2 regions of the Halioglobus sp. D3-4 genome follow, and region 2 is predicted to be linked to the other one. Evidence: riboswitches for the same ligand, from Rfam matches in the RefSeq annotation. Region 2 holds a riboswitch; the other holds the start of a gene.
What was found. Region 2 has a riboswitch for cyclic di-GMP ahead of AC0L6S_RS14655 (GspH/FimT family pseudopilin). Riboswitches for the same ligand answer to the same signal wherever they lie in the genome.
Positions count from the first base shown of each region.

Region 1: another riboswitch for cyclic di-GMP. It lies ahead of AC0L6S_RS02255 (alpha/beta hydrolase family protein); the one in region 2 lies ahead of AC0L6S_RS14655 (GspH/FimT family pseudopilin).

Region 1 is NZ_CM147907.1:528,179-543,767, forward strand. It holds gene AC0L6S_RS02240 (hypothetical protein) at 1-707, opposite strand, end outside; gene AC0L6S_RS02245 (hypothetical protein) at 1,008-1,316, shown strand; gene AC0L6S_RS02250 (PEP-CTERM sorting domain-containing protein) at 1,531-2,094, shown strand; gene AC0L6S_RS02255 (alpha/beta hydrolase family protein) at 2,214-4,088, opposite strand; cyclic di-GMP riboswitch class I at 4,098-4,184, opposite strand; gene AC0L6S_RS02260 (4'-phosphopantetheinyl transferase family protein) at 4,361-5,182, shown strand; gene AC0L6S_RS02265 (B12-binding domain-containing radical SAM protein) at 5,652-7,655, shown strand; gene AC0L6S_RS02270 (SDR family NAD(P)-dependent oxidoreductase) at 7,751-15,589, shown strand, end outside.
Region 2 is NZ_CM147907.1:3,370,286-3,385,874, forward strand. It holds gene xerC (tyrosine recombinase XerC) at 1-153, shown strand, start outside; gene AC0L6S_RS14615 (HAD family hydrolase) at 155-862, shown strand; gene AC0L6S_RS14620 (hypothetical protein) at 998-1,309, opposite strand; gene AC0L6S_RS14625 (type IV pilin protein) at 1,333-1,782, opposite strand; gene AC0L6S_RS14630 (pilus assembly protein) at 1,782-5,666, opposite strand; gene AC0L6S_RS14635 (PilX N-terminal domain-containing pilus assembly protein) at 5,710-6,210, opposite strand; gene AC0L6S_RS14640 (PilW family protein) at 6,207-7,253, opposite strand; gene pilV (type IV pilus modification protein PilV) at 7,250-7,882, opposite strand; gene AC0L6S_RS14650 (GspH/FimT family pseudopilin) at 7,866-8,483, opposite strand; gene AC0L6S_RS14655 (GspH/FimT family pseudopilin) at 8,613-9,188, opposite strand; cyclic di-GMP riboswitch class I at 9,379-9,465, opposite strand; gene AC0L6S_RS14660 (SHOCT domain-containing protein) at 9,695-9,901, opposite strand; gene AC0L6S_RS14665 (ammonium transporter) at 10,028-11,272, opposite strand; gene glnK (P-II family nitrogen regulator) at 11,306-11,644, opposite strand; gene AC0L6S_RS14675 (TorF family putative porin) at 11,706-12,440, opposite strand; gene AC0L6S_RS14680 (accessory factor UbiK family protein) at 12,750-13,013, shown strand; partial or broken gene AC0L6S_RS14685 (YifB family Mg chelatase-like AAA ATPase) at 13,075-14,112, shown strand; gene istA (IS21 family transposase) at 14,259-15,589, shown strand, end outside.

The DNA.
Region 1 (15,589 bases), 2.3 Mb from region 2:
AAATTTTCCACCACAAGCCTTTCGTCCGCGAGCCAACTGCCCAGCGTTTGTACAATCGCTATCTCTCCAGCGGAAAGTGTTCGGTTCACCTGCTTCTCGGGGAGGGGGTGGAGTTTTGCGTAATCCAGATTAGCGGCGTCGCAAAATGGCAGGGCGATATTGTCGATCACGGCGTCGTAGTGAATTAGCGTGACGTCAAAAAACGGCGAGAAATTTCGGTAGGTAAGAAAGTGCCTGAATTGCTTTTCATCCAGCACTGCGTTCTCAAAGCTGGTCAGACGATTGGTTCTTTTTACGTGCTGGACGTGCGCCGAGTAGAAAAAATCATACAGGTTCCGAACATAGGCGACTACCTTCACCTGGATCCGGTGGTGGTCGAGAAAATGCCTTAACGTTTGTATGTTTACAGTGCTGAAGCCGCTCAGTATTTCAGAGGAAACAATAGCCTTTTCGCAACCGGAGAAGTACAGGTCGAGGATGGCCTGACCCTTTTTGCTGTCATTGTTCACCTTGCTATAGGTTTGCCTGATAAAGGTATCCAGCAGCTCTCCATTACCTGAGTTGATCCTGAATTTTTTTGCCTCTCTATCCAGCACTGTGAAATGGTAACCCTGGTTTGCAAGACCGCTCTGATTGATCGCGAGCCAGGATTGTAACGCCGAGGAGCCTGTCTTCGGACAACCGATATGCAGAATCAATTCCTTCATTGCGCAGCTTATATCCTGTCGTCACGTTGAACGCACGAGTTGTCGATTGCACTAGCCATATCTGAGTTTCCGGAGAATTGGTGGGCACTGTGTTTGCCGGTGTAGCTGCGGGGGAAATTGTAGAGCATCTGGATACGGGAGTCTTGCTGTGCCTGCTTTCCTCACCCTGGAGTATGAGAACTGGATCAATCCGTCGGCCTGTTTATCGACGGTGTATGGGCTGGCCAGTTGAGAGATTTTCAGTAGGCAATTTTCGAATTCGAACGTGTTGAGGTGATCAAGGGTTCCCAGTGCACTTTGTTGAGTAAGAATGCCAGCTTCGGTGCTAGCAGTATCCTGTTGCGTCGAATGGGCGATGCGTTTGGCCACTGTATCGAGGGCGGCTTCGAGGTTGAGTACGAGAGTGTCGTAGGCTATGCGTCGTGGGCCACCACCATTGGCAACCTTAATCGGCCGCTCACCGTCGCTCTACAGGCGCGGTACAACCTTAAGTTCGCCGCACCGTTGCTACCACTGTTCGCTGGCGATGCGCAGGTGTGCCCGCTGTTGGTGCAGGGAAGTGTCAGTTTTTTTTACATGCTCGGATCGTCACCGATGGTACCTTGTTGAAAAATAAGGCAATATCAGCTTGGCCCGCAAATTGCATTGATTATATAGCGCGCATTTCTGGTTCGGAAACACGTTTCTCGACAGACAATCGCCTCGGCGGTGACTGCGTGATGAATGCGAGTAAGAAGATTGCAATTTTGGCGATATGTGCTTTGCTTAATAAGTGCGTTTCCAGATTGTGATAAATTTTATCTGGGGAGGTCAGGGAGAGGACATGAAATATAAGGCGTTGAAGCTCGTTTCTGCACTGGCTGTAGCCTCGGCGTCATCGCTGGCGCAGGCCGTACCCGTTGCCTTTACCGATGTGGTTGCGCCGGTTAACGTCCCTATCATTGCGGTAAACTCGATCTTTCCCAGCTTCTATTACACGCACAGTATTCTCGACGATGGTTACAATCCTGCCACTGATACGCTGATCAGTGCCGAGATAGTCTTCAAGGTGCGCGATGATATCCGCAATGAGGAACCTTTCCCCTACGACCCCAGTGCTGACCCGATGGTGGCTGTTCTGGACGATGCGGCGCACATCTATTCCTACGAAGTGAATTTTTCCGATATTGTCCAGAATGTCGATCTGGCCATCATCACTGATGGCGTGCTGATCGTTAATCTGCGTATTCCCCAGCCGCGATTACCTGAGTGGAGTTGGGATTTCTATCAGTCGACGCTCAATGTGGTCGCCGACCGAAATACCGATATTCCCCTGCCAGGTACGCTTTTGCTGATCGGTGCTGGACTGGCATCGCTGGGTCTGTCACGTCGGCGGGTACGCGGCTAGAGCAGCCGCGGCGTGAACGGTTGCATCTGGGGAGCGCCCACCACCGAAGCTATCGATTAGAAGTTCAGACGTGATCCGGCACGCGGTAGACGCATGCCGGTCGGGTGCAGGCCGCGCTTCTATTCCTCGGCCACGGACTCGAAGAATTCCAGTATTTCCGGGCCGTATTCAGGCTGCCAATAGTGCGCTTCCAGGCTGCGCGGCGTTTCGTCGTCGACCAGGAAGGTGCCGTGAAGGTTGTAGCCTCGGGATAACAGATTCCCCTTCGCTTTGTCCATGCAACTCAAGTCAACAGCGCCATCCTGTTTGTGGTGCAACAGCATGAATGGTGGGTAGTTCACAGGGTTCTTTGACTCCCACGCCATTTCCCGGGTGCTGCTAGGAAGGGCGCAGGCATCAATGACACTGATGGCTTGCATGGACTCCTTGTCGAGGTAGCCCCCGGGACGAAGTTTGTCTTCTTCGACATCTGTCGCAGGGCAGGTAATCAATGCGCCGTACGGGTCGCCGGCGGCAACGGGGGCAAAGGCCGCGATGCTGTCGTCAAAATGTGTGGAGGCTCTGGTGGTCATAAACCCACCGTTGGAAATGCCTGTCATGAATATTTTCTCGTTGCTTCCCGCTGGTCGTAGGCCGGGAATGGTGGTGCCGAGCACCTGTTCGATATAGGCAATATCCCTGTTCTCTTCGGGCGGGCTAAGGGCATCAAAGCGCTTGCCGCAATCCTGCCCGGTATCGTCCGTAAAGCCGCTGGAGTTCAGCGAGAACACCGCAAAACCGGCATCGATGGCGGCTTCAGTGAGCGCAAGCATATCGTGGGTAAGCGCTCCCTCAACACACCAATCCGAGCTGGCGCCGCCACCACCGTGCATAACGACAATGGCACCTTTGGCCCAGGCTCCGTCAGCTGGTGCCCGCCACAACAGGTTTCGTTGCTCTCCCTGTATATCCAAAGACACTGTCTCCCAGAGACGCTCTCTGCATTCGGCGACAGGATCGGGAGCGGCTTCGGAGAAGATGGATGAGTAGGTGGAATCCGTGTAGTACCAATCTCCCTCTATCAGAGACCACAAGCGCATATAGACCGGTGTGCCGTCTACGGGGATACCGGTGACAACCAGGTTGGTATCAGCGGTGAAGCTGCTGAAAATGTCTGAATCGGAGGGTTTATCCAGAATTGCCGGATCGCTCGCTACGGAGAGCGCGTACTGGGTTGCACCCTCAGCAGGTGCCCACTCGATACGCTGGGCATGTTGCTGTAATTGACTGTCTGGGGCAGGAGACACAATTTCTGCGGGTTCAACCACTGCTGAAGTAAACTGAAAGTCCTGCCAGGTCCAGCGCGTTTTGATTCGCGAATAGAGGCGAATGTGAATCTCAGATCCGTCCTGGGGTAGTCGAGGGAGTGTTACGGAATTCCCGGTGCCGTACCAGGCAAATATGTCGACCCAGGGTGGTTGTGAAATAACTTCATACGAAGAACCTACCGCCAACAGATAGGCATCGGTTCCAACGCCGGCCCACTCGAGAATATCACCGGATTTCAGCGGCTCAGACGGGAGTGGCGCGGTGATTACGGCAGGTCCGTCCTGCACGCCGCTCTCAGTGCTAAAACTGGAATCCTGGCTGCTCCAACCAGAAGCGGTTAAAGTCCAGAGCTTGAGGTAAACCGTTCCGCCGTTCATCGGAACGTTGTAGACGTCCACAGATGTTTTCTTGCGGGCGTCCTGAAAGCTGATATCACCCCATACTCCCGGAGCGACTGCGGCCGCACTGGTACCCACGCCCAGCATATAACCCTGAGCTCCCGGTTCTTCAGTCCAGGAGACCGTGATAGTGGAGCGGGTGACTGTCTCACCTGGCGCTGGCTGGACGATGCCGGCAGTAACTTGCGTCGAGCCGGCGGCAAATAGCAGTGACAGGGCGAGGAGTTTCAAGGAGAGGTCAAATCGCGACCCCGCTAGATATGAAAAGACACGTAAAATACTGTTCATTGTTCCCATCCAGGTGGTCCCGCTGCCATCGCACTTGCGCGCCTTAGGCCGGTGACTTTGCGTCCCTGTCTTTCGACAGGTTTGCCGTTTACAGAATGCTTCGAGGTCAATGTAAGCCATAGGGCTTGTGATATGCAATATAAGAATGGAGAAATAGCATGAAAATTCTATTGGATTATGTGATGGAGTTGGCAATCTCGAGTCAGGCATCGGATAATTCTGCGGCGTCCACCGCTTGACGCAAAACAGGGTGTATGAATAGGGAGGGCGGATTGCCACTACCATCGAGAGGTCTGCTGGAGTTGCCCGAAACAGGTATCCACTTGTGGCGTACCCGGCCGCAGGACTGCGTCGACAGTGATTTACTGGCGCGCTATCAGGATTTGCTGACTGAAGCGGAAAAAGCTAAACAACAGCGCTATAGGTTTGAGAGAGATAGGCACAGCGCACTGGTGACCAGGGCCTTTGTGCGCGATCTGCTCTCTACCTACGCAGATGTGGACCCCGCTGATTGGCGCATGGAGATCGGGCCTAAGGGCAAGCCTGAGCTGCATAATTCACCTGTGCCGTTGCGTTTCAACCTCAGTCACACACCGGGGCTGATCGTGTGCGCGGTTACGCCCCTTTATGACATTGGTTGTGACGTAGAGTCGCTGGGCCGTCGCAGCGATATCCTGTCGATTGCAGACCATTATTTTTCGGCGCAGGAGGTTCAGGAGCTTTTCAGCCTGCCCCAGGAACAGCAGCGCAGCCGCTTTTTCGACTACTGGACCTTGAAAGAATCTTATATCAAAGCCCGCGGTCTCGGGTTGTTCGCCCTGCCTCTAAAGAGTTTTTCTTTTGCAATAGGTCACGCCACTGTGCCGGAGGTCAACAGCAACGTCCGGCTCAGTTTTGCACAGGATATTGATGATGAGCCGGCGCTATGGAGCAGTTGGATTTTTTACCCGAGCCAGGAACATCGAATTGCCCTGTCTGTCCGTACCGGAAGGCGCGAGGGGGGGCAGTGCCTGTCGCCGCAGGATTATTCTATCCGCCATTTTGAAACCATTCCCCTGGCTTTCAAGCGGGAACTTAGCGCATTGGGCCAATAACGCGCGCCTTTTTTGTGCACCCAATCACTTTTGTAGGGACTATTGTGCCAAATCTTTACACATCTGTGGTATTGGTGGTCACTGAAACGTCGATATTAAAGCCAAGGTGCTGTTAATCGGGGGATTCTGCGCTTTTGGACTGAATATTGCTTGAAATATAGTTTCACAATAGCGGGCCTGTCTCAAGGTGCTAAACTCAGGACGATTGAGGTGCATTACCGTAAATCCAGGATATTTAGGAAAATACATTGCATTTAGTATGGCTTTCCAGTGGTATGGGATAGAGCAGGGGTATACGTTTGGGTCTTGTCGTATCAAGTGAAGCCTCCTTTTGTTGGTGTAGCAGCACCGTGTATCTGTTTGAGGATAGGCCGGGTTGGTTAGCTCTCTACTCCCTGTGGCGGGATTGGAATTGCTATATAAATGTCGAGAACTGCTGTATCCAGCAGGTATTGGGGGAATCGCGAGGATGAAGAAGATCTTACTGGTAAGTCCACTATCGGATAACGAGTCACTGTGGGTTACCGGTGAGGAGTCGGTAGAGGTCAAGAACAACTTCCCACCGCTGGGCCTTGCAACACTGGCTGCAATGACGCCAAAAGACCGTTTCGAGGTGCAGCTCTGGGATGAGATCGTACACGGCCCGATTACCGCTGCAACCTTGGAGCAACTCAAGCCGGACCTGGTGGGCGTTACCGGGTACAAACACCATCTCCCCCAGTGTCGCACCGTCGCCAGACTTGCCCGGGATGCAAATATTATTACTGCTATCGGCGGGCCGGGTGTGTCGGGCTCGCCTTACGATTACCGCGCCGAATTCGATATTCTGTTTATCAATGAAGCAGAATTTATTTGGGGCCAGTTTCTGGATGACTGGGATGCGGGTTCCTATCAATCCGAATACCGCCAGATCGACAAGCCCGATCTCGATGAATCACCGTTACCCTGCTGGGACAGCATCGCCGACGATATGTGTAAGTATGCTATGGGCGTTGTCCAGACTACCCGGGGCTGCCCCTTCGACTGCGAGTTTTGCGATGTCATCTACCTGTTCGGCCGTCGCATGCGCCACAAGCCTATCCCGCAGATTATCGAAGAGGTACGCATGCAGGCCTCATTCGGCCTGACTAACATCTTTTTCTGTGACGATGAGTTCAGCGGGGATCGCAAATACGCCAAAGCACTTCTCAAAGAGGTGATCGAGCTCAATAAAGAGTATGACGGAGAGCTGGTATTCTCCACGCAGATGACGATAGCTGTTGCGACAGATCACGAGTTTCTTTCCCTGTTGGCCGAGGCCAATTTCGATCTGGTGTTCATGGGTATTGAGTCGCCCAATGAAGAGGCTTTAAAGGGCGCAAACAAGCGGCAGAATCTGAAGGGCGATCTTATCGAGAACGTGCATATGACGCTCGCGCATGGCATGGGTATACGCGCTGGAATGATTGTCGGCTTTGATGACGACGATAAAGATATTTTTCAGATGCACTACGATTTTATTCAGGAATCGTGTTTGACGAGCATCGCGATCAATATGCTCAAAGCGCCACTGGGCACGCCGATGTGGATTCGTATGATGCGCGAGGGGCGTGTCCTGAATATGGCCAAGAACAAGAATCTCGGCCATGCCAGGACATATACCAATATCCTGCCGAAGAAAATGAGCCGGGTGGAGTTGTTGGAGGGTTATCACTGGCTGCTGAAGAATGTTTATTCCTGGTCCAGCTTTGCCCAGCGAGTAATAGGTTTTGTCGACCTGGTGAAGAATCCCCCAGAGCCCAATGCAGTTACAAAAGCGATAACACAAGACGAAATACTCGCCCGGGTGCCGCAGACCGACGAAGCCAGGCGAGCGATCGCTGACATGATGCAGCACACACTGGCAACCAAGCCCGGCTTGATGCGCAAAGTGAAAATTCTGATTATGCAACATGCCAGTTACTACGTGACGATCTGTGAATTGCTGCCGCAGTTGGAAAATCAGATCAGACTTGAAAAACTCGGAGAAGTCATTCTGGAGAGTGATGATCGTGCGACGCCGCCACCGGTGGAGTTCAGGCCGGCTTTTGACAAGCTGTTTCCGGAGCTCTACAAACGCAGCTACTACAGCCTGAAGGACCTTTCGAATCAGAGTCAGTGCCTTACCGAAGTCTTTCTGGAATTCCTGGTGCGATGGGGAGCAGATTTTGCCGGTCTGGAGAGTTATCACTTCGATATGATGAGTGAGCTGGTGGATCGCTCCTGCGCAAAATTCAACGATATGAACCCTGAGGATTTCGAACCCTGCAATGAACGCAGCGGCGAAGTTCCAAGGTACAAAAAGTTGCGCATTGCTGACGATATCTACAAGAACGTATGGATAGAATTATCCGAACTGCAGCATCAGACGCAACTTCAGAAGGAGGCGGGCAATCTGCAGCATTCACAGCCAACGGCAGCCGCCCAGGTGGTTGAGGTTATCAATCTCTCTTGAGTGATTTGAGGGTGGTTGTCGACACTGTGATCGATGCGCAGATCAGGGATGTTTCGGGGCTATGAAGCCGGCGAAAGTGGCGGGGTAGGGAAGAGATGAGTCTGGAAATTTTCGTAAATTCGTTACCGGGTATTTGTGACGCGGGCCTGCCGGTTGCGGCTTCCAGATCCGGGCACGCCGGATTGCTGGATTTATCTTTTCTCGATCCCGAAAATTCCTCCTCAGCAGCCAGTACCTCCCACGATCCCCTTGTTAATATTGAACGCCTGATCGAGCAGGGCACTGACGACCGGTTCGGTTTCATTCTGCCTCCGCAGGAGAGCGTGTTTGATCAGTTCATTTCAGCGCAGCTTACCGAAATACCTTATATCGTTCTTACGCTGCCATTGCGCGATACTGCCAGCGATGATGACGTTAGTATCGATGCAGATTATATAGCTTTCTGGCGACAAAGGGCGCGCCGGCTCGGCCTGGTTGTCACATCTGCCGAAGAGGCAATCGCCGCTGCCCAACTCGGGTTCGACTTCCTGCTGGCAAAAGGCAGTGATGCCGGTGGATTGGTCGGCCAGCAGACCAGTTATGTATTACTGCAATCCGTGCTCGCAGTCACTGATCTGGATACCTATGCGTGGGGAGGTATAAGCCGCTACACCGCTCTGGCCTGTGTCGTTGCAGGGGCGGCAGGTGTCGTACTCGACTGGCAATTTGCTCTTCTCAGGGAGTCGCCGTTGGAGGGTGCCCTGAAACGTCGTCTGGAGGCATTGGACGGCAGCGAGGCCACCGCGCTAAGACTGTCAATGTTCCAGCAATGGCAGGCGCTGGACCTGCCTGGCATGACCGCAGTGGGTGCATTGTCCCGAACACTGGTATCTGCTGCCGGCGGCGGCGCAGGGCAGGCGTTGCGCGACGAGATCATCCGCCTGTACGCCCATAACAGTCCCAAGCACCGGTTGGTTTCATTGGGCCAGGACGCCGTGTTCGCCCGGGGGTGGGCAGAGGAATTTCCCACTGTGGCGAAGGCGCTTGCTGCGCTTTCTCACTATGTGGATGAGCAGTTACCGCTTACAGCAGAGAATGCGTTTAGTGAGGATAGCCCGCTAGCGCAGTCCCACCGTACCCGATACCCCATTGTCCAGGGTCCGATGACCCGGGTGAGTGATGTGCCCGCGTTCTGTGACGAGGTGGAGCAGGGTGGGGCGTTGCCGTTTCTCGCCGTGGCGTTGCTCAGCGGCAGTACATTGACGTCCATGTTACAGACGACCAGAGAATTGATGGGTGAGCGTTCCTGGGGTGTCGGTTTGTTGGCGTTTAATGAACCTGAATTGTTCCGCGAGCAGATGGCGGCTGTCGATGAGGTCAGGCCGCCTTTCGCAATATTGTCCGGTGGGCGAGCAGACCAGGCATTGGCGATGCAGGAAAGCGGTACGCTGACCTATTTGCACGCGCCCTCGCCCTCGATTTTGACGGATTACCTGCAAAACGGTGTGCGCAATTTTATATTTGAAGGGCGTGAATGCGGCGGACATATCGGGCCGCGTACGAGTTTTGTTTTATGGTCCTCAATGATAGAGACGCTGCTGGGCGCGGGGCTGTCTGACAAGGATTTCGCCGAGCTCAAGCTGCTGTTCGCCGGCGGCATTCACGATGCAGTCAGCACGGCCATGGTATCGGTGCTGGTCGCACCGTTGACGCAGCGCGGTGCACAGGTTGGTGTCCTGATGGGGACAGCGTACATCTTCACCGAAGAAGCCGTTGCCACCGGCGCTGTGGTGCCAAAATTCCAGCAAGTTGCGCAGTCTTCCCGCTACACCGAGATCGCAGACACCGGTGGCGGCCATGCTATCCGAATGGCACCGACACATTACTATGAGACATTTCTGCAGGAGAAGGCGCGCCTGGAAGCGCAGGGTCTGAACGCCCAGCAAGTGCGCAAGTCACTGGATGAAAGTAATATTGGACGGCTGCGGATAGCGTCTAAAGGGGTCTGTCGGCAGGACGCAGAAGCGGGTTCCGCACTGGTTGAGATTGACGAGACCGAGCAGCAGCGCGAAGGTGTCTACATGATCGGCCAGGTCGTGGCACTCAATGATGACTTGTTGTCGATAGAGGCGCTGCACGAGCGAGTGTGCGAGGGCGGCTCCCGATTCCTGCGTGAACGGCAGGCGTCACTGCAACTCGACGCAACGCCGGAAAGTCATGGTGAGGCGCTCACTGGGGAGCCCCTGGATATAGCCATCGTGGGCATAGCGACGTTGTTGCCGGGTGGGGCGAACGACAGGCAGAGCTACTGGGAGAACATTCTCCGCGCGCACGATGCGATAACCGAGATACCTTCCGATCGTTTTGCCTATGAAGACTGGTTTGACGCCGACCGCAATGCGCCCGACAAGATTTACGGCAAGTGGGGCGGGTTCGTCGATGACATACTATTCGATCCACTGAAGTTCGGTATCCCGCCCAATTCCATACCGCAGATCGAACCGATGCAGTTAATTGCGTTGAAGCTGACAGAACAGGTCCTGCAAGATGCCGGCCTGCTCGAAGACAACCCCTATCTGGATAGAACCGGCATTATTCTGGGGATTGGTGGTGGGGCGGCTGAACTGGGTTCCAATTATATTGTGCGCTCCATGCTGCCTGCCTTGCTTGAAAACCCCAGCGAAGAACTGTTACAAAACCTGCCACAATGGACCGAGGACAGCTTTGCCGGCATCCTGCTCAATGTTGTGGCTGGCAGGGTGAGTAATCGCTTTGATTTCGGTGGTATAAACTTTTCTGTCGACGCAGCCTGTGCTTCATCGCTGGCCTCTGTGTATCTGGCGTGTCGGGAACTCAGCGCCGGGACAAGTGATGTTATGGTCGCCGGTGGTTGCGATACCACGCAAAACCCCTTCGGCTATTTGTGCTTTTCCAAGACCGGTGCCCTGTCTCCACGCGGCAGATCCAGCACCTTCGATAGCGATGCCGACGGCATCGTAATCAGTGAGGGTCATGCAGCGGTTGTGCTCAAGCGTTTGGCCGATGCAGAGCGCGATGGTGACAAGATATACGGCGTTATCAAGGCTGCCTCCAGCGGCTCCGATGGCAAGAGCATGGGCTTGACCGCGCCGCGCGTCGAAGGGCAGTTGCGAACACTCAAGCGGGCCTACCAGCAGGCAGGTTACAGCCCTGCCAGTGTTGGACTGTTTGAGGCGCACGGTACCGGCACAGCGGTGGGAGATCGCACAGAAGCACTGGCACTGGGTCAACTGTTGCAGGAATCAGGTGCCCCTGCCCAGAGTATTGCGGTCGGCAGCGTGAAATCGATGATAGGCCACACCAAGTGTGCAGCAGGTATTGCGGGGCTGATAAAGTCGACATTGGCGCTGCATCATAAAGTCCTGCCGCCGACAATGAACGTGGCCCAGCCCAGCGCCGACGCCAATCTGGTAGACGGCCCGCTCTACGTTAACAGTGAATTGCGCCCGTGGATATCGCCGCAACACCCGAGGCGGGCGTCCGTGTCTTCGTTCGGCTTCGGTGGCACCAATTTCCACATCGCTATGGAGGAGTACACGCGCTCGGCGATACCGCAACACGAATTACGCCTGCGCAATGCGATGGCCTCTGAACTCTTTGTGTTCAAGGCACGGTCTGTGGCGCAGCTGCAGCAAAAGCTTGTCAGTTTTGCGGCCGAGCTGTCGACGGCAATTGAGAAGGAGGTTGAGGTATCCATTGCCGAGCTCGCCTACGGCCTGCATCTGGATAATGAACGTGTGCAGTTTTCGTTGTTGGACGAGGACAACCGGTTTGAGAGTGTTGCAATCGTCACGGGCTCGCTGGGGGAACTGCTCGAACAGGTCGGTCTTGCGCAACAATTACTGGATGACAGCAGCACCCCTGTCGACACGTTGCAGGAAGCCCTCGAACAGGCACAGTTAAACAATGTATTCGTCACGAATGCCCCGCTGGTCGATGGTGGCAATGTCTGTTTTCTGTTCCCCGGACAGGGCTCCCAGTACCTCAATATGCAGAGAGACCTGGCGCTGGAGTTCAGTGAGCTGGCGCAAAGCCATCACCGGGCTGACACTGTGTTGGCATCTTCACTGCCCGCGCCCCTGAGCCGCTACATTTTCCCCAGGCCGTTTTTTCACGATGAGGCGCGCCGCGCAGCGTTCGAGACCCTGAAGCAAACGGATATCACCCAGCCCGCGCTGGGCGTCAGCTCTGTGGGAATGCTGCACCTGCTGCAATCTTTCGGTGTTTCGCCTAATGCCGTTGCCGGGCACAGCTACGGCGAGTTTGTCGCACTGTACGCCGCCGGTTGTCTTGACGAGAACAGCTTGTACGAAGTGTCATTCGCCCGCGGCGATGCCATCATGCAGATGACGGCAGAGAATGCCGATGTCGACCTCGGGGGCATGCTGGCGACATCGGCGGATCGGGAGATCCTGACCGAACTGCTTGACGGCATTGATAACTGCTGGATATCCAATCTCAACAGCCCTCGGCAGACAATCTTAAGTGGCACCCGGGAAGGGCTGGCCAAGGCTGCCGAGTTGCTGGAAAAGGCCGATCTTGGTCAGGTTCCCATTCCCGTTGGTTGTGCGTTCCACAGTCCGATTATGACGGGGGCGCGCGAACGTCTCGTGGCAGCATTGGCGCAGGTTGATTTCTCACCGGCCAGTATTCCGGTGATGAGCAATACCACCGGTGAAGCCTATCCGCAGGGTGATACGGGCGAAATAGTGAGTGAATACCGCTCGCTGCTGGAAGCGCAGTTGACGTCACCTGTCCGGTTTCAGGAACAGATCGAAAACCTCTACATCGACGGCTACCGCGTATTTGTCGAGGTCGGGCCCGGTAATGTGCTCTCCAAGTTGGTCACACAGATTGTCGGCGACAGGCCACACGCTGCCATCAGCACCAATGTAGAAGCGATCAACGATGTGACCTATTTCCAGTGCGCGCTGGCGCGAATGATTGTTCAAGGTATGGCGGTGGATTGTGAACGGCTATACAGCGGCCGCGATATTCAGCCGGCCCGATTGGCAGCGCTGAATAAGCAGGCAAAGGTAGAGCCCGCTGCCAGTATGTGGTGGTTGAACGGCAGTTACGCCAGACCCGTGGGCGAGCCGCCACGCAAGCCGCGTCCAAAATTCAAGCTACAGAATGAGCAGGAGATGGCGAAGATAAAGCAGCAGCTGCAGGCACAGCAAACGGCACCCCGCATTGCGCAGCAACAACCTGTTCAGGATATACCGGTATCCGCACCCGCCTTCCAAGCTGGCTCGTCCGATATCAGCGCACCAGCCGCGCCTGGGATGGCAGGGGCTGCAGACGATGTAAGAAGCCAGATGATGTTGGGTTTCCAGCAGAATATGCGCAAGTTTATTGAGACCCAGCAAGCGGTGATGACAGCATATTTGCAATCCAGAGGTGCATCGACTACTGCACCGTCTATTGCAGTGCCCGGTGTCTCGCAACAACCCGGTATCCCCGCTTCATACACTGCGCCTGTAGCGATGGATACAGGAACATCAGTCGCTCCCGGAACGCCACCGGAGAAAACGCCAGTGCACGATACACAAATCGTTCCACCGGCACTCAGCGACACCGTCGTTGCGCCGCCGGTAAGCGCACCAGTGCAACCGGCGCTGGATTTGCAGCAGATATTGATCGACATGATTTCCGAGAAGACCGGCTACCCGCAGGATATTCTCGACCCGGATGCCAATCTCGAGGCCGAACTGGGTATCGATTCGATCAAGCGTGTGGAAGTCGTGGCAGCGTTTCGAAAGATCGTGCTGCCCAATATGGATACGCCCAGTCAGGAGTATATGGAGCAGATGTCTGCGGTGCAAAGCATCAATGACATCCTCAATGTGATCCGCCCCTATGTTGGCTCCGCGGCTGCCTCGACGGTGCCGACCAGTGTGGTGACCGCACCCGATGCCGCTCCAGCTGCAGCGGCACAACCGGCGCTGGATCTGCAGCAGATTCTGGTCGATATGATTTCCGAGAAGACCGGTTACCCGCAGGATATTCTCGACCCGGACGCCAACCTCGAGGCCGAACTGGGTATTGACTCGATCAAGCGTGTGGAAGTCGTGGCAGCATTTCGAAAGATCGTGCTGCCCGATATGGAGACGCCTAGCCAGGACTATATGGAGCAGATGTCCGCGGTCCAGAGCATCAATGACATCCTCAGCGTGATTCGTCCCTACGTCGGCACTGTGGATACAGCGTCAGCGGTGGAGGCAGCCATTATGGTGTCCACTCCCGTTGCCGTTGTTGTAGCACAGCCAGCGCTGGACCTGCAGCAAATCCTGGTGGATATGATTTCCCAGAAGACCGGATACCCACCGGAGGTGCTGGACCCGGATGCCAACCTTGAGGCCGAGCTGGGTATTGACTCGATAAAACGTGTGGAAGTCGTGGCAGCATTTCGAAAGATCGTGCTGCCCGATATGGAGACGCCCAGCCAAGAGTATATGGAGCAGATGTCCGCGGTCCAGAGCATCAATGACATCCTCAACGTGATTCGTCCCTACGTCGGCACAGTGGATACAGCGTCAGCGGCGGAGGCAGCCATTATGGTGTCCACTCCCGTTGCCGATGTTGCAGCACAGCCAGCGCTGGACCTGCAGCAAATCCTGGTGGATATGATTTCCGAGAAGACGGGTTACCCGCCGGAGGTCCTGGATCCGGATGCCAACCTCGAGGCCGAGTTGGGCATCGACTCGATAAAACGTGTAGAGGTTGTCGCAGCGTTTCGCAAAGTTGTATTACCCGATATGGAAACGCCGAGCCAGGACTACATGGAGCAGATGTCTGCGGTGCAGAGCATCAATGATATCCTCAATGTGATCCGGCCCTATGTGAATCAGGGGAGAGACACAGCTGAAGCTTCCCCGACAGCAGCGGATGCAACAGCCGCTCAACTGAAAAAACCCGTATCGATCACACCGGCGATAAAGCGTGCACGTGCCGAAGAAATCTGTCCGCGCTGTGTGGTAAGACCGGTGCCGGCAATAGCCGGGCCAACTTCATCATCGGGGCTGGCTGAGGGCGCACTCCTGCTGATATACCAGCAGGAGGACAAGCAGCAGGCCGCGTTATGCAAAGCCTTGAGTAACGCGGTAGCCGAAAAAAATGTCATAGGTGTTCCTGTTTCTCTGGCCGATCTCGGCGACCGTGCGGCCGCCGAGACACTGGTTCAGGCAACGCGCAGCAAGCACGGCAATATCGTGGGGTTTGTTCACCTGGCGGCGACGGGCGCCTCGACAGACCTGACGGAGGTGGATGCTGCCGCCTTCCATACATTGCTGGATCAGGAAGCGGGTTCGCTGCTGTTTCTCCTGCAGGCGCTGGATGAGGAACTGCGCGCCGCCGATGGCAATACGTTTACCGCATTGTGTGCCACGCTGGGTGGCGGCGAGTTCAGCGCCTTCGATGCAGCGGGTGCTGGCGCTCCGGATGTGACGGAAGAATGCCGTTATCCCTGGCGGGGTGCGCTTGCCGGTTTGATTAAGTGCGCTGCAAAAGAATGGCCGTTTGCGCATTTTTCAGTCGTTGATTTTGATGAAAACCCGACTGCGGAGCAGATGCTGTCCGAGCTTGCGTCCGCCGGAAGCGGGGAGATAGAAATTGGTTACCGCGGCGGCGAGCGGCTGGCGTTGATAGTTGCCGCTGAGACGGTTGAGCCGCTTACGGATTCCGCGATCGAACTGGGCCCCGATGACACGGTACTGGTTACCGGTGGTGCCAGAGGCATAACCGCAGAGGTAGCGAAATCCTTTTCACTGGCCTGTGGGGCCCACATGATACTGGTGGGTCGTTCACCCGTGCCCATGCCTGAATCGGCGGCCACGGCCGCCATAGACAGCCCGATAGAACTGCGTAAACACCTGGTGAACGCAGCGAAAGACTCGGGCGAAATACCCCAGCCCAAA
Region 2 (15,589 bases):
CTGGAATCGAGCGGCGACCTGCGCGCGGTACAGGAACTGCTGGGGCATGCCAATATTTCTACCACCCAGATCTACACGCATCTGGATTTCCAGCACCTGGCTAAAGTTTATGATAACGCCCACCCCCGGGCCAAACGCCGCAAGGGCGACTGATATGACCATCTCTGTTATCACCTTCGACCTCGATAACACACTGTGGGATGTAGAACCGGCGTTGCTGCGGGCGGAAGAGGCCCAGCAGAACTGGCTGAAGCTGCATCGGCCGGGTGCGGTGGAAGCGCTGGATCACGACGCGCTGTTTGAATTCAAGAAGTCGGTATGGAAACGTCACCCCGAACTGGCGCACCACGTCAGCAAGATGCGCATCCAGACCCTGTACGAATTATTGATCGCCGCGGATTATAACGAGTCGGAGGCCCGCAGCGGAGCGGAACAGGCATTCGATATTTTTTTGCAGGAACGGCGCAAGGTGGTGCTCTACGACGAGGCGCTCGGCGTACTCGAACAACTGGCCAAACGCTACACACTTGGCGCACTCACCAACGGCAATGCCGATATCTACAAAACCGACGCGGGTGAATATTTTGATTTCGCGTTCCTGGCCGAGGACATCGGCGCCAGCAAACCACACCCGGATATGTTTCATGCTGCGCTCAGTCATACCGGACTGGAAGCCGTCAATATTGTGCATGTGGGCGATGATCCTGTGCACGATGTACAGGGTGCACAGGAGGTCGGCATGCATACTGTTTGGGTGAACGGCCGCCGCGCGACATGGCCTGGTGGTCAACCGGCAGATCGGGAGATCGGGAGTCTGCGAGAACTGCCGAAGGTTATCGACAGCTTTCACTCTCGGGTATAGGTTCGCTTTGTCTTCCCGGGGGCTCCACTGCCGCGGCGTTAACGCAGCACTGGCGCATAACCCCTATTCCGGGGTTCGCCTGAAGATCTTACAGCAGATTTGGATTGCCGAGTTCCGACAGAGCTGCCGGTTCAACTATTTGTCGAGCTTCGCGTACCAGCCCTGAAAGCTGGAATCAGTGAATGTTGCCCCCGACCGCTCCTCGATACACTGCTTGACGCTGGCAGCAACCCCTTTATTACCGGCGAGCGTTATTGCCAGCTTTCCTACTGCACCAGACTCAGCATCCTGCAGGGACAGGCTCTGCATGCTCACTAAACCCTGCGCCTCGGAATTCGTGATGACCTGACAGGCGTAGGTCGTTTCCGGCCACTGCCGTTCGGCGAGGGCTGCCGTGCTGATACCCATTGACATTGTGAGCAGTAGCACAGATATGATGTTCAGCATTGGTCCCACCTCTTTATACCTTTCTACCAACAGTTTTCTTCGTCAGGCTCCGACAATTTCGAACCATCTGAACCCAATTCGAATTTAGTACAGCTCGTATCGTATGCCTGGGGCATACCTTCTATCGGTGTTGCGGCAAGCACAAAGCAACGGGCGATAGACCCGCCATCACAGGCATCGGCCGTCAAGCTGTAGTGGCCGTCCGGCGAAACAGCGGGATCGTCGTAACCAAGATCCTCCAAATCCTCTGTATAGGTTCCCCGGTCCATCATATACTGCTCCTGCCTATTCGCGGCATCCAGCAGTGCGGACTTGGCATCGGAGCGCCGACCTTTCTCCATACTGCTCTGGTAACCGGGAAGCGCTATCCCCAGCAACACGCCGACAATAACGACGACAATCATCACTTCAATCAGTGTGAATCCGCGGTTGGTGCTTCTGTGGCTACGCTTATGCATGCTCGGGTGAATCATTAGTACTCCTCTTGGTACCAGAAGTTACCATAGGGAGCCCGCATTGACTCGTTGATATCACAGACACCACCCGCACACTCAATTGTAGCAGGGTGCCCAATGCTTGAAGCTGGTGCACCCGGTGGAAGTAGCACATGGATTGCACCGTCCTCAGAGAAATGCAGTGATACCGCATTGGGAATGATCGAACCGAGATTAATGACATTGCGATCCCCGTTATAGAGGTCGAACACATACATCTGTCCAGTGCCCGACTGTGGCTCACACGAGTTAATGTCGTTGTAAAGGCTGGCCGGGGTGAATGTCGGCACGTAAACCTTGCCGTTGATGGTAACCGTCTTGGCAAGACTCTTCTCGCCATTACTGGTGAATTCATAACGCCAGCCATGCGCACTGTTGAGGGCATCGATCGCGATGGTCTTCTCTTCGTCAGTGCCGTTGACAATGGCATTGTCGGTGATGTCATAGAAATCGCCGACCGTCAGCGGCAAGTTACAGCGAAAGTCGACCGTCTCTTCCAGCGCACAGGTAGAGCTGTTCGGCCGCGCGGTAGTGTACGTCGACACCGCGAGATCCTTGATCATGTACATGTGATTTTCTACATCGATAGCATTGGGGTTGGTCCTGTCGCCCGTACCGATCATAACGGCATCCACAGCCACCCCTCCAAGGCGGATACGCACAACATCAGGAGCGTTGAAAAAGCGCCGGTCGGTCGCGGCAGTACCGTTGTTTACATCTGCCAACTTGGTGATCTGCCAGGTATTCTGGCTGGGGTCGGGGCGCGATGAGCCAGGCATATCAACACGCCAGAGGTTGCCGCCCGTATCACCGAAGTAAATTCTGTCGGTCATCTCGTCGCCGTTACTGTCAAGTGCGGTAACCCCCCCCGGCACGGAGTGCAGCAGGCCCGGCTCAGACAAGTTGGTGGCACTATTGGCCGCGGGCGTCACGCTCCATATCAGTGCTCCCGTCTGGGCATCGACGATAAATATCCCTCTGCCGTACTGATCTGCAGTTCCCACGCCGGATGCATCTTTGGCGGTGTCATAGCCAGCCCCGAAGATCAACACCGGTTTTCTGACACCGTTGTTATCCTTATAGCCGGGTATTGTTGTGGTGACCGGCTGCGACCAGGTCTGGCCCAACTCGCTAAAGCCCGCTGTATTGCTGTCGATTTGCCACATAAAGGAGGGACTGTCGGGATTGGAGATGTCCAGCGCATAATATGCGTCTCCGCCTCTGCGCATACCCAGGTAAACCCAGACTTTGTCACCCTCAGATGAATCGAGCGTGCCGTCATTATTGCTGTCGTAGGTATAGGCTGTCGGCGTCAGGTCCATGCCGTAAATATTGTCACTGGAGGTGGCATTCCTTCTGCGCTCGGGGAGAATCTCCGCCAGCTCTTTCGGAAAGAATGCCCAGTCCTCGGCGCCGTCATCGTTATCGAACATGTGTACAAAACCGGAGTTGGATCCCACCAGTAACCGTAGATCGGGATCATCTTCAGTGGCATCACCGAGCGCACCATAATTGAGTACCAGCGGCTGGCTGTGCAGAATATCACCCAGAACCCAGCTTCTGGGCTCATTGGTAATGCCATCTCCGTCCTTGTCATAGGCATCATACCCCTGCGCCCAGGCAATTTGCTGGTTGAATGCGGATTGGGTGGACGCTCCCAGCAGGCTGTAGAGTGCACTATTCGACGGCAGGCCAAGCGCATTGGCGTCAAAATTCGTGGTATTCAATGCTTCGAGTGCACCGTTCGTACCGGTGTTGCTCTTGAGCACCCGTGTAGCCGGATCTCGCACGGCCAGTAGTGCACCCACACCACCCTTATCGACATCCGCGCCATCCACACCCACGCTCCAGAACGTCGATGCCGATGGCTTAATGTCCCCTGTGATCGGGTCCAGTGCCGCCTTGTCGCCTGAATCTATCAGGACCGAATCGGAATCAAGTTTCAGCTTTTTGATATTCCCTATCCAGTCTACGGAGGAACCCGGTTTAAACATGGCGTAATAGACTTCATCGCGGCTTTGAGTCCGAGTGAACGTGTCAACGGCGACCGCCGGAGAGGTAAATGTGGTGGCCTCTGAGAGAATTCCCACAATCGCGCCCTGGAAAGCTTCTGTCAGCTGCTCTGCGTTATCAGCCTTGTAATACTCGCCTTTACCTTTTTCAGCAGCATCCTTGAGCAGCTCCTGGTCGGTGGCAAAGCCGATGGTATAGGTAACGCCGAACTGGTCGCCGTCGGTATTGGGTGCCAGGTCGTTGTTTGCCATATACTCCGTGAGTTGCGGCAGGCAGTTTTCTGTATCGTTGCCATCCGCATCCTCATAGGTATCGCAGCTTCTCCCGGTGATATCCTTGATGCGCTGGTTGGCGCCGGTATCTCTCTGCGGGAAACCATCGGTCATAAGTATGACGTAGGTATACGCACATTCGGTATTAGGCGTGATGTACTTCCCGCCAGATTCCGCCTGGGAGTCTTTTGAAAGCACATCGTATTCACCCCGGCTGTCACTACCACTCTGAGCCGAATTGCCATACTCGACATCCCTGCCCGCGAGATAGTTAAACGCCTCATACATCGATTCACACATGGGCGTACTGCCAGCATGATCCATCAGATTAACCTTGCTGATGAGATTGGTGCGCTGCGCAGCTGTCATATCGGGAATAATGCGGTTTACAATCCGACCGCCCTCGTCGTAGTTGAACTCCATCAAGCCAAAATCAATACCGGTATTGGTGGCAATAATGGTAGATATCACATCCTGCGCGATATCCAGTCTGGAGCGGGCTTCAACCAGGCTGTCGTCGTGATACCAGTTCATATAATGCGAGGTGAAAAACGTATAGGGGGAACTACCCCACTGCACAGTGGCATCGGGGTTGGAACTGTACTCCTCGCCGTTCAGAACATTATTCTGCGGGTAGCCGCTGCCCTGGCCGCTGCCATTGCCGTCATTACTATTGGTCACATCATCGCGACATTCGACATGCGTCGGCGAGTGCACGTTGCTGCTGAGGCTCTGCCAAGACCCGGGCACATCGGTATCTTCTTCACACACCTGCTCCCGGGGGCCGTACCACACCCAATCTGTCTCCTGCGTGAATTCCGGCGCTGTCACGTATTCAAAGCAGGCATCGTATGCATTGTTGCCACCCTGTGGGTCCACGTACAGGTAGGTAGTACCACCGTAGCAGCTGTTTCTGTAGTCGTTTGACCGCTCTATCCAGCCGCCCACGTAGTCACTGGACGCCACCTCTTCGTAACAGGCATCACCGCCGCCGTAGTCTACGTAGGTCAGATTACCGCTACAGCGATTGCTGGAATCATTGCGGGAGTAGACCAGTTTGGTCACCGGTACATTGGTAGTTGTCCACTCATAGCAGCCATCGTTATTCTGTCCTGGAAGGTTTCGATACTCTGTACCGGCCGGACACTCATAACTGCACTGTCCCTGTTGCACGGTGGAATCGACCCAGCGTCTCGCACGCTCGGCGGTGAACCTGCCCTCTTCGTCCAGCGAATCATAGGAGGAGGCACAACGGTTTTTAGAGGCCAGGAAATAGTTGTCGCTGTTGGCTGACGGTGTACTGCCATCGGTAGACCAGTAAACCCTGTCAGCAGACACGCTAACATCATAGGTTTCATTGGGATCATAGTCCGGGCGCTGTTGCTCCACCATCGTACTCATACTGCCGGAATCATCGAAGACGATCAGTACTTTTGCCCGTGCGCCGCTACTGCTCGTGTCGTATTCAGCCTGATAGATTTCAGTGTCATCAGCCAGGGTGGGGAATACGAGGCCCATCAATGCGAGCACGACCAGACAAGGCGCAAGTTTAAACATTCTTTCCACTGTGCTATGCATGCTACTGTCCCCGGGACAACTAATCCGTTTATCCAATGGCTTTTCAGGTACTACCAATCACTGTTTTTACCACGCCGAGCTTGACCTGTGTTCTTGCCCGCCCCGCAACATCGTGTTCGGACTCCACCTGATAATAGTCGCAGTCGAACACCGCCACACTCGACCCGCCGCGGCCCTCCGGGGGACGCGGACAGGCGCGCTGCGTGGAAAGGAGCAACACATCGACATCTACCGGGATATCGTCTACCTCATCAGCCTGATTACGCAGAGGGTGGACATCAAGGTCCGCGAATGGATGCTCGACCTTGGCCTGCCGCTTGAACGGATCCGCTGCGCTACCGGCCAGCCCCAGCGCCGCGTATGCACCGGCCTCAGCCGCCTCAAAAGATACATATGAATCCTGCATACTGCCTGACATTTTCATGCCCAGAGCACTGTTCTGCGCAGAGGTAACGGCGAGAAAAGAGACGACCACGAGAAAAAGCAGCACAGTGACAAGCGCGACTCCGCGCTGGTTCGAAGCATTGTTCTTAAAGCCTGTCATTGAAATGACCCCCCGTTCAGGACCAGTCTTTGATTGCGCATGACCATATCGGAGTGCAGGAGAATCCGGCGTACATTGTCTGCCGGCGTTATCGGCGGTAGATCCGCCAGTTGGTAGGATTTTTCGTTGTCATAGCCTGGATCTGGCAATTCACTGCGCAACAGAATGAAGGCCTGTAGTGAAATCACCTGCGACCACGCGTCAGCTGAGTTGACCTCTGTCAAATTGGAGAGCGTATCCACCCTGCCGTCGCCCACGCTGTCGTAGCCGAACAGGAAGCGTATATTCTCCACACCCGGCACCAGATCCTGCGTTTCGACCTTCATTGCCCCGGCCGTGCCATCCCAGACCAGCACCTTGCGAGCCAGCGTCGGCGTGTCTCCCGCGCGCACATAAAATATCTGCAATCGGTAGGGCCATGCCGTGCCGAACGCAAACTCGCTGCCCTCTCCCACATCTGGCGGCGTGTCTACCCCATCAGCCCCATCCAGCAGAAGACCAGCCTCGCCGTTGGAGATGACGTACACCTCCTCCGAGCTCCAGGCACCGGCGGGGAAGTCAATCCTGCCATTGAGCTCAGCCAGAGGATCTTCGGGGTCAGCATCCCACTGGGGGTTGGGCTCAACTCCCTTTATAACCAGCACATCCGTGTTGGGAACGGCGTCCGTGATGCAGCCCAGAACCGTTGCACTCGTAGCGCGGACCGCAAAAATTGAGTTTGCAGTGTCATACGCCCGCGCGTCGCCGGAGCAATCATCGGCAACGGCACCCAGAGAGGCATCCCAGCGGATATCGGTCGGACTGGCACCACCGTAAAAACCGATATGACGCGTTGCATTAGCGATAAGTTGCAACGCAAACCGGCCATTTTCTGAAAGGCCGGCCACTTGTTCAGTTTCCGTCATCGACTGTTTGGAAGCCAGATAAACAGCGCTGGCTCCACCGGCGACAATAAGCCCCAACAACATGGCGACCATCAGCTCCACCAGGGAAAAACCCTGTGCCGACTTAGCTGTTTTCAACGATGCTCTGTTGCGCTTCATAGCTCTGACTCATCAACTACGTAACTACTCACAATGAGCTGGCGCCAGGTGGCGTCCTCGTCACCGGCCTCGCCGCAAACAACGCCACTGGCATCGACCGCATCTGACGTCTCCCTGACGCCCTGCCATTGAATGATCACGTCCACGATTCCGGTGTTGACCCTGCCCGCGTCGGCGGTGAAGTCGATGCATGCACGGACATTCCGCAGCGCCACTACAGGAACCGCTTCACCCTCTTCATCCACTGTTGACGCCGCACCATCGAGCAGCCGCTCCCAGTCCCACAGGTCGTAGCTTGCCAGTTGAACAGCGCTGCAGCTGGCGCCGCGACAATTGGGGTCCGGCGCATCGCCCGCGCTGCCATTGCCCAGCGGGGCATCGAGGCCAGTATCGTAACCGGTAACGCCAGTTGGATTCCTGCGGATACGTTCAAAGATTCCGTCGGCCAGCTCCACTGCGCGAACCCGCTGGATGCTCTCGTGTTGATACACCTTCGACATGGCGAGCACACTGACGACGCCCAACACCCCTACCGCCAGAATGACAGCGGAGATCATAACCTCGATCAGGGTGAACCCGGATTGGGCGCGATTGCGCGCTGAGAGGGATTGCTTAGCCGCAGGAAACATTGTCACCATCCGCATCATTCACAATAGTGTCTTCGTCCTCATCAGAATCCGTAGCCGCAGAGAGATTGCCCACGGGATTAATGTTGAGCCCCCTGGCGTACTCCGCACCTCGACCATCACAGAATGTGAACGTCCCTTCAAAACCCAGCGCAGAGCCCTGCGCACCGAAACGCACTCTATTGCCGTTACTGAATGCCAGGTCGACAGGACGCGGCCCGTTTTCAAACTGAATAACTTCTTCGTCCGGGTTACTGGAATCTGCAGTGTTGTCGTCGTCGGTATCGACAAACGCCATGTATCCTGTTGACCAGTCGTCCGAGCCCGAACAGGCCTGGCCGTCGGTTGTGGGACAGACCACCACAAACGCCCGGCGCGCCAATGCCTCGGTTCGCGCATTATTGAGCGTTGCGCGTAAAGTGTAGACCTCTGAGATTGTGCGATTATTGCCCAACAAATCCATAAATCCTGGCCCGGCAGCCGCTACCAGAATCGAGGCGATGACCAGTACGATCATCAACTCGATAATCGAGAACCCACTCTCTCGCTTAAACCCGGAACGCCTGCGTAAAACGTCGACGCCTCTCTCCCTGCACTGTGTCATTCAGTTGTCTCCCTGCGGCCTTTACCGCGCCGCCACAAAATAGGGGAAAGCTCCCGCAATATCACGCACTGCATTCGCAATCGTAGAGATGCATCACAGTGTTGTGCATCAATGTTGTCTCCGCTGTTTTCAACCGGCATTGCAAGTAACATTATTTCCAACGTGATCCTTAACGATATGAGTTGAGCCCTCGCTTTCCGACACTCTGGCGATTCTCATTACACCGACTGCCGAAACGACCAGCCCTCGCGCTTGTGGCGCGCCGCGATTGTCGCAGAACGTAAAAGTGGCATTACCAGCAGCCGCATAACCACTACTGTCAAACTGCAGGATATCTGTCACCTGGCTGTAACTGACCGCAACACCCTGGTTTTCCCGGGCATGGCGCTCCAGCAACTGCTCACCGCTGTCGAGATGGCCGTCCTCGTCGAGATCTATAAATGCTATATAACCGTCCGCCCAATCGCCGACACTGCAGTCAATGGCATTGGTACTGCGACAGACAGTGACAGTCGTGCGCTGCGCTTTCGCCTCAAAACGCGCGGAGGCAAGTACAGCGCGCAGCGCATCGTTCTCTGACGTCAACCGGTTGTTCTTGATCATTGCACTGAACGACGGCACGCCTGTCGACAGCAACACAGCGACGACTGACAGCGTTACCATCCCCTCGATCAGCGTAAAACCACTTTGCCTGTTCATCTTCATTGCGACTGCTAACTCTCCAGTAGACGGATATTGGCAAACCCCACTGGACTCAGTGAGTGAAAAGCGCTGCAAAGATTCGGCTTGGGAGAAGAGACGGGGGAAGGGCAGGTACTGGACTGTCTCCAGCACTTGGTGCGGGCGTAGGGCGCTGCAACAGCCCCCCAGTGCACACAGTGATGACACTTTCCATTCCGGCGGCTCCGCTATCATCGGGCTTGCGCCCCTAAGACCGGTTGCTTTGCGTCCCCACCTTTCAGTGGGTTTGCCTTTTCAGAACTGGTTTGCTCTCACAGACTATTTCAATACCGGACAACAGGTCAATGACCTACCGCCATGATATTAATTGATATCGCGAAATACGCAGGGGTTATATCTGAAGACCGACTCGCACGCCATGTGCGAGTCTCTAAAGACTGATCACCAAACACGATTCAGTATCACTGAATGCGCCCGCGGGCTGCTAGTAAACCTGCTGCATTGTGTGAGCGATCAATAAGAAGTGGGAGTTAATCCTGGTCGAGAATATCTTCCTTGGTCCTCTCATATTCTTTCTCGGAAATCACACCTTTGTCATAGGCCTCCTTGAGATCCAGCAACTGCTTGCCCTGTGTCTGGGACGACTGCACGGTAGTTCTGGTATCCGTTCCGCCGCAGCCGGAAAGCGCAATCACCAGCGCAAAGACGCAGGCTCCGAGTAGACTTGTTTTCATCATAGTATGTATTCCTCTTGCCGTTGGTTTTCAACTGTGGGACGAGCTGTATTATGAAATAAAAAAAGGGGGGCCGAAAGGCCCCCCAAGCACGCATCGTTAGACGCGCCCGCAAAGTTTACCCGTGTATCAGCCGCTACCGCTCGCACCCACGAACTCTGGGTACGCTTCCATGCCGCACTCGGCCACATCCACGCCTTCGTACTCTTCCTGCTCGCTGACACGGATACCCATGACTGCTTTGAGGATGCCCCAGACGATCAGGCTAGTGACAAAGACCCAGACAAAGATTGTGATAGCACCGATGATCTGGCCGCTGAAGGAGGAACCGTCGTTCGTGACAGGTACCAACAACAAGCCCAGCAGACCGACCACACCGTGCACAGAGATGGCACCGACAGGATCGTCGATCTTCATCTTGTCCAGTGCAACGATGGAGAAGACCACCAGCACACCGCCTATCGCACCAAACAGAGTTGCCTGCAAGGCCGAAGGTGTAGAAGGTTCAGCAGTGATAGCGACCAGTCCCGCCAGGGCACCGTTAAGCGCCATAGTGAGGTCGGCTTTGCCGAACATCATGCGCGCTACGATCAGCGCCGCAATCAAACCACCCGCTGCCGCCGCGTTAGTGTTCATGAAAACAATCGCAACAGCGTTGGCGCTTTCCACACTGGCGGTCGCCAGGACAGAGCCACCGTTAAAGCCGAACCAACCCAGCCAGAGTACAAAGGTACCGAGCGTCGCCATAGGCAGGTTGGCACCGGGAATCGGCCGAACAGAGCCATCCGCAGCGTACTTGCCTTTGCGAGCACCGAGGAGCAATACACCTGCCAGCGCTGCTGCAGCACCCGCCATGTGTACAATGCCCGAGCCGGCAAAGTCAGAGAAACCGAGGTCACCCAAGGTGTACATGCCGAATACCGGTTCGCCACCCCATGTCCAGCTACCTTCCATAGGGTAGATAAAGCCAGTCATGACGATCGCGAACGCCAGGAAGGCCCACAGCTTCATCCGCTCAGCCACTGCACCGGAGACGATAGACATCGCCGTCGCAACAAACACGACCTGGAAAAAGAAATCGGCCGAAGGTGCGTAAGTCGCCGGCTCTTCTGCTCCGGCGACGCCGTCACCGGTAATTGTGGAAAGGAAGATATCTCCGCCGTACATGATCGCATAGCCGCATATCATGTACATCGTACAAGCTACGGCGTAAAGCGAAATGTTCTTGAGGAGAATCTCGGTGGTGTTTTTGGATCGAACCAGGCCCGCTTCGAGCATTGCGAAGCCTGCTGCCATCCACATTACCAGTGCGCCGCAGATCAGGAAATAAAACGTGTCCAGGGCGTACTGTAGTTCAAAAATAGTGTTTTCCATGGGAATACTCTCTACTAACAGTCGTTTGGGAATTTAGATCGCGTCTTCGCCGGTCTCACCGGTACGAATTCGAATCACTTGCTCCAGCGCCGCAACAAATACCTTACCGTCACCGATTTTGCCGGTGTTGGCAGCCTTGGTGATGGCTTCGATAGTCTGCTCTACAACGCCGTCTGCAACGGCTACCTCAATTTTTACCTTGGGCAGGAAGTCCACGACATATTCTGCGCCGCGATACAGTTCCGTATGCCCTTTCTGACGCCCAAAGCCTTTGACCTCGGTAACAGTAATTCCCTGCACGCCTATTTCAGACAATGCTTCGCGAACATCGTCGAGTTTGAATGGCTTAACAACAGCCGTAATCAATTTCATAAAATCTCTCCTGAGTTAGAGCCGGCCAGACCACTGGCCGGCTCAATGACACTAGTGACTATTACAGGCTTTTGCTGATGGAAAAGACCGCGGTGTCATCGCAGTAGTCGCTGTTCCAGCAATCATCATCATCGAGATCCGTACCAACCCACGCTACAGAGAAATCGACACCCTTGAAGGTGTAACCGAGTGTGATCGAGTAGTCTGTGTAGCTGGTTTCATCCGTGGCGAAAAAGCCTTCGTCATCGAAATCGTTGTAGCCTGCGTGAAATCCTACCGAGAAATCCTCGAAGAAGGTCATGCTGTAGTCACCCGCGTAGTACCAGTACTTGCCGGTCTTGGCGTAAAAGTCATCCGAGTAGGTCACGCCGACAGAAAGATCTTTCCAGGAACCAGTGACATTGAACTCCTCGTAGTCACCTTTGGGATCAACGGTGTCTCCGGGGTACTGGTAGTAGTAGTAACCTACATCAACACCGAAATCGGTATCGCCAATGGGGCCTGACCAACCTGCGTAGTAGTCAATTTCCATGGTGCCGTAGCTGCCGCTACCGTCGGTGACATCGCCAAAATCTACTGAAGAAGCCCAGGTACCGATGTAGAAGCCAGGCTCAAAGGATGCATCAAAGCCACCTTGTACGGCCGCGTCCTTACCGGTTTGCGTGATACCGCGGAAGCGGTAGTCCGATACGATGGCAACGTTCGCACTGATGTCGAATGCCTGTGCAGATGTTGCACCGATGCCGGCCAAAAGTGCGGTACCGACTGCTGCTGATACTAGTTTTTTGTTCATCATGTTTCTCTACTCCCGTTGTTTAAAGTCAGAATACAGACTCGGTTTAGCGTCAAATTATTGCTGCGGACGCATTTCGTGCGCATTCCTAATCTGTCGCTGTGACATAGCAGGGTCTATGCCAAACAATTTTTTTTCTTTATATTTCATAAACATGTAATTTTTTTTGGTAATTTGCACGCTTGTGAACCAAGTGTTACAAGCACACCTGTGGTGCAATGCACCAATATGGTGCTACATCATGCGCTGTGCCCGCCCCAATAAATGCACTAGACTTTAGCTTTCTCCACCACAGCGCAGGGCAATACATCTATGGCACTTAAACCACCACCCCCCCCGTGGGAAATTCTCGCGCAGGTCGGCGAACTGGTCGGGGGCAGTGATGTCAGGACAGAGGTAGACAAGAATGTGCGCTCACTGGCGCAAGCGGCTCTATCCCGGCTGGATATGGTGAGCCGCGAGGAGTTCGACGCCCAGCTGGAGATATTGAAGCGCACCAAAGCTAGGGTCAGCACACTGGAGTCTGAGCTGGAAGCGTTGACGGCTGAACTGGAGACGCTGACCAAAGCCCCCTAGCAACGCTCGGCAGGTGTCCCGGGCGACAATGTAAAAGTGGATATATGCTCAAGGATGAGCCATGGAATTGTCAGTTGTTTACAGCAGGGCGCTGGCCGGCATCAGCGCACCACTGGTGCGGGTAGAAACCCATTTATCGAACGGACTACCTTCTTTACATATCGTGGGGCTGCCCGAGACGGCGGTCAGGGAGAGCAAGGACCGGGTTCGCTGCGCCATTCTAAACTCGCATTTCACCTTCCCGGACAGGCGTATCACCGTCAATCTCGCACCGGCAGACCTTCCCAAGACAGGCGGCCGCTTCGATCTCGCCATCGCGCTGGGTATTCTGTGTGCCTCGGGACAGGTGCCGCCTGATCAGCTGGGGCAGCACGAGTTCCTCGGCGAACTGGCGCTGGATGGCAGCCTTCGCGCGGTGCCCGGCGTGGTCTGCGCTACCGATGCCGCCCATCGCGCGGGGCGTCAGCTAGTCGTTGCCGCCGGCAGCGCTTCTCTGGCAGCCCATGTGCCCGGTGCCGGGGTTATCGGCGCACCCGATGTTCTCACACTGTGCGCCCACCTCAACGGCAGCGCGACCATTATTGGCGCAAGACCCGAGCGCGTTGTCGCCGACCCCAACTACCCGGATCTGCGCGATATCATCGGCCAGCACGGCGCGCGGCGCGCACTGGAAATCGCCGCCAGCGGCGGTCACAACCTGCTCTTCTGGGGCCCACCCGGTACCGGAAAAACCCTTCTGGCCAGTCGGCTACCAGGCATAATGCCGCCACCTAGTGCCGATGAAGTACTGGCGGGGCTGGCATTGCGCGATGTTCACAGCGGACTGTCCGGCCAATCGCTGTGCTTTCAGCGGCCATTTCGCAGCCCGCATCACAGTGCCACTGCGGTGGCACTGGTTGGGGGAGGCAGCCGGCCCCGGCCAGGCGAAGTCTCCCTGGCGCACGGTGGTGTACTGTTCCTGGATGAGCTACCCGAGTTCAACCGTCACTGCCTGGAAGTCCTGCGTGAGCCCATGGAGTCCGGCGAGATCACCCTTGCCCGAGCCAACCACAGGGTTACCTATCCCGCCCGTTTCCAACTGGTGGCTGCGATGAATCCCTGAGGTTGTGTTGCTCTGTTGCCATCATTTCTGGAAGTGAGTGTTGAATTGCATCCAAAATTGACCCACTAACCCCCCGGATTTGCATCGAATTTTGACCCACGTATAACCCCTCCCTGCACAAATAATGAGCAGGGGTAACAGGAGTGATAGACGTGGCACTAGTAAGTGTAATTCGACGCTGGCACCTGCGTGAGGGCATGCCGATCCGTGAGATCGCCCGCCGCACAGGGCTGTCCAGAAATACAGTGCGCAAATACCTGGCCAGCCAGGAACTGGAACCGGCCTACCCCTCTCGCAAGTCCCCCAGCAAACTGGACAGCTACGAGGAGACGTTAACAAACTGGCTGTTCCGCGAGTCACGCCGCCACCGGAAACAACGGCGTACGGTGAAGCGGCTCTACAAAGACCTAGTGTCGCTGGGCTATACCGGTTCTTACGATCGGGTAGCAGCGTTTGCCCGGCAGTGGCGCCAGACGCAACGGGACGCCAGATTGCAGGCTGCAAGGCATGCCTATGTGCCACTCCAGTTTGCCCCCGGCGAGGCTTTCCAGTTCGACTGGAGCGAGGACTGGGTCAAGATCAATGGCACCAGTACCAAGCTGCAGATCGCCCACTTCAAGCTCAGCCACAGCCGGGCCTTCTTCATGCGGGCCTACCTGACCCAATCCCACGAGATGCTGTTCGACGCGCACTACCACGCCTTTGTGGCCTTCGGCGGTATTCCTGAGCGCGGTATTTACGACAACATGAAGACAGCGGTCGACAAGGTTGGCCGTGGTAAGCAGCGCCAGGTCAATAAACGCTTCCACGCCATGGTCGGTCACTATCTGTATGAGCCAGAGTTCTGCAATCCTGCGGCTGGCTGGGAGAAGGGCCAGGTGGAGAAGGCGGTACTGGATGCCCGCCATGGGCTCTGGTACGACACACCACTATTCAAATCCCTGCAGGAACTCAACAGCTGGCTGCAGGAGCGCTGCCAGGTGCTGTGGCAGGAAACGGCTCATCCGCAGATCAAGACGCGCTCCCTGGCCGAATGCCTTGCTGACGAGCAACCCAGGATGATGCAGGTACCCGCAGCCTTCGATGGCTTTGTCGAGCACAGTAAGCGTGTCTCCTCCACCTGCCTGATCACCTTCGAACACAACCGCTACAGTGTCCCTGCCAGCTTTGCCAATCGCGTGATCAGTCTCAGGGTGTACCCGGAGCGATTGGTCATCGTCGCTGAGGCCCAGGTGGTTACCGAGCATGTGCGGGTGTTCAGCCGGGACAAACGTCCGCCCGGACAGACGATCTATGACTGGCGCCACTACCTCTCGGTGGCCCAGCGTAAACCGGGCGCTTTACGCAATGGCGCGCCGTTCCTGGAATTACCCGACAGCTTCAGAGACTTGCGCGCACGCTTACTCAAGCGCCCTGGTGGTGACCGGGAGATGGTGGACATTCTCGCACTGGTGCTGCTTCACGATGAGCAGCA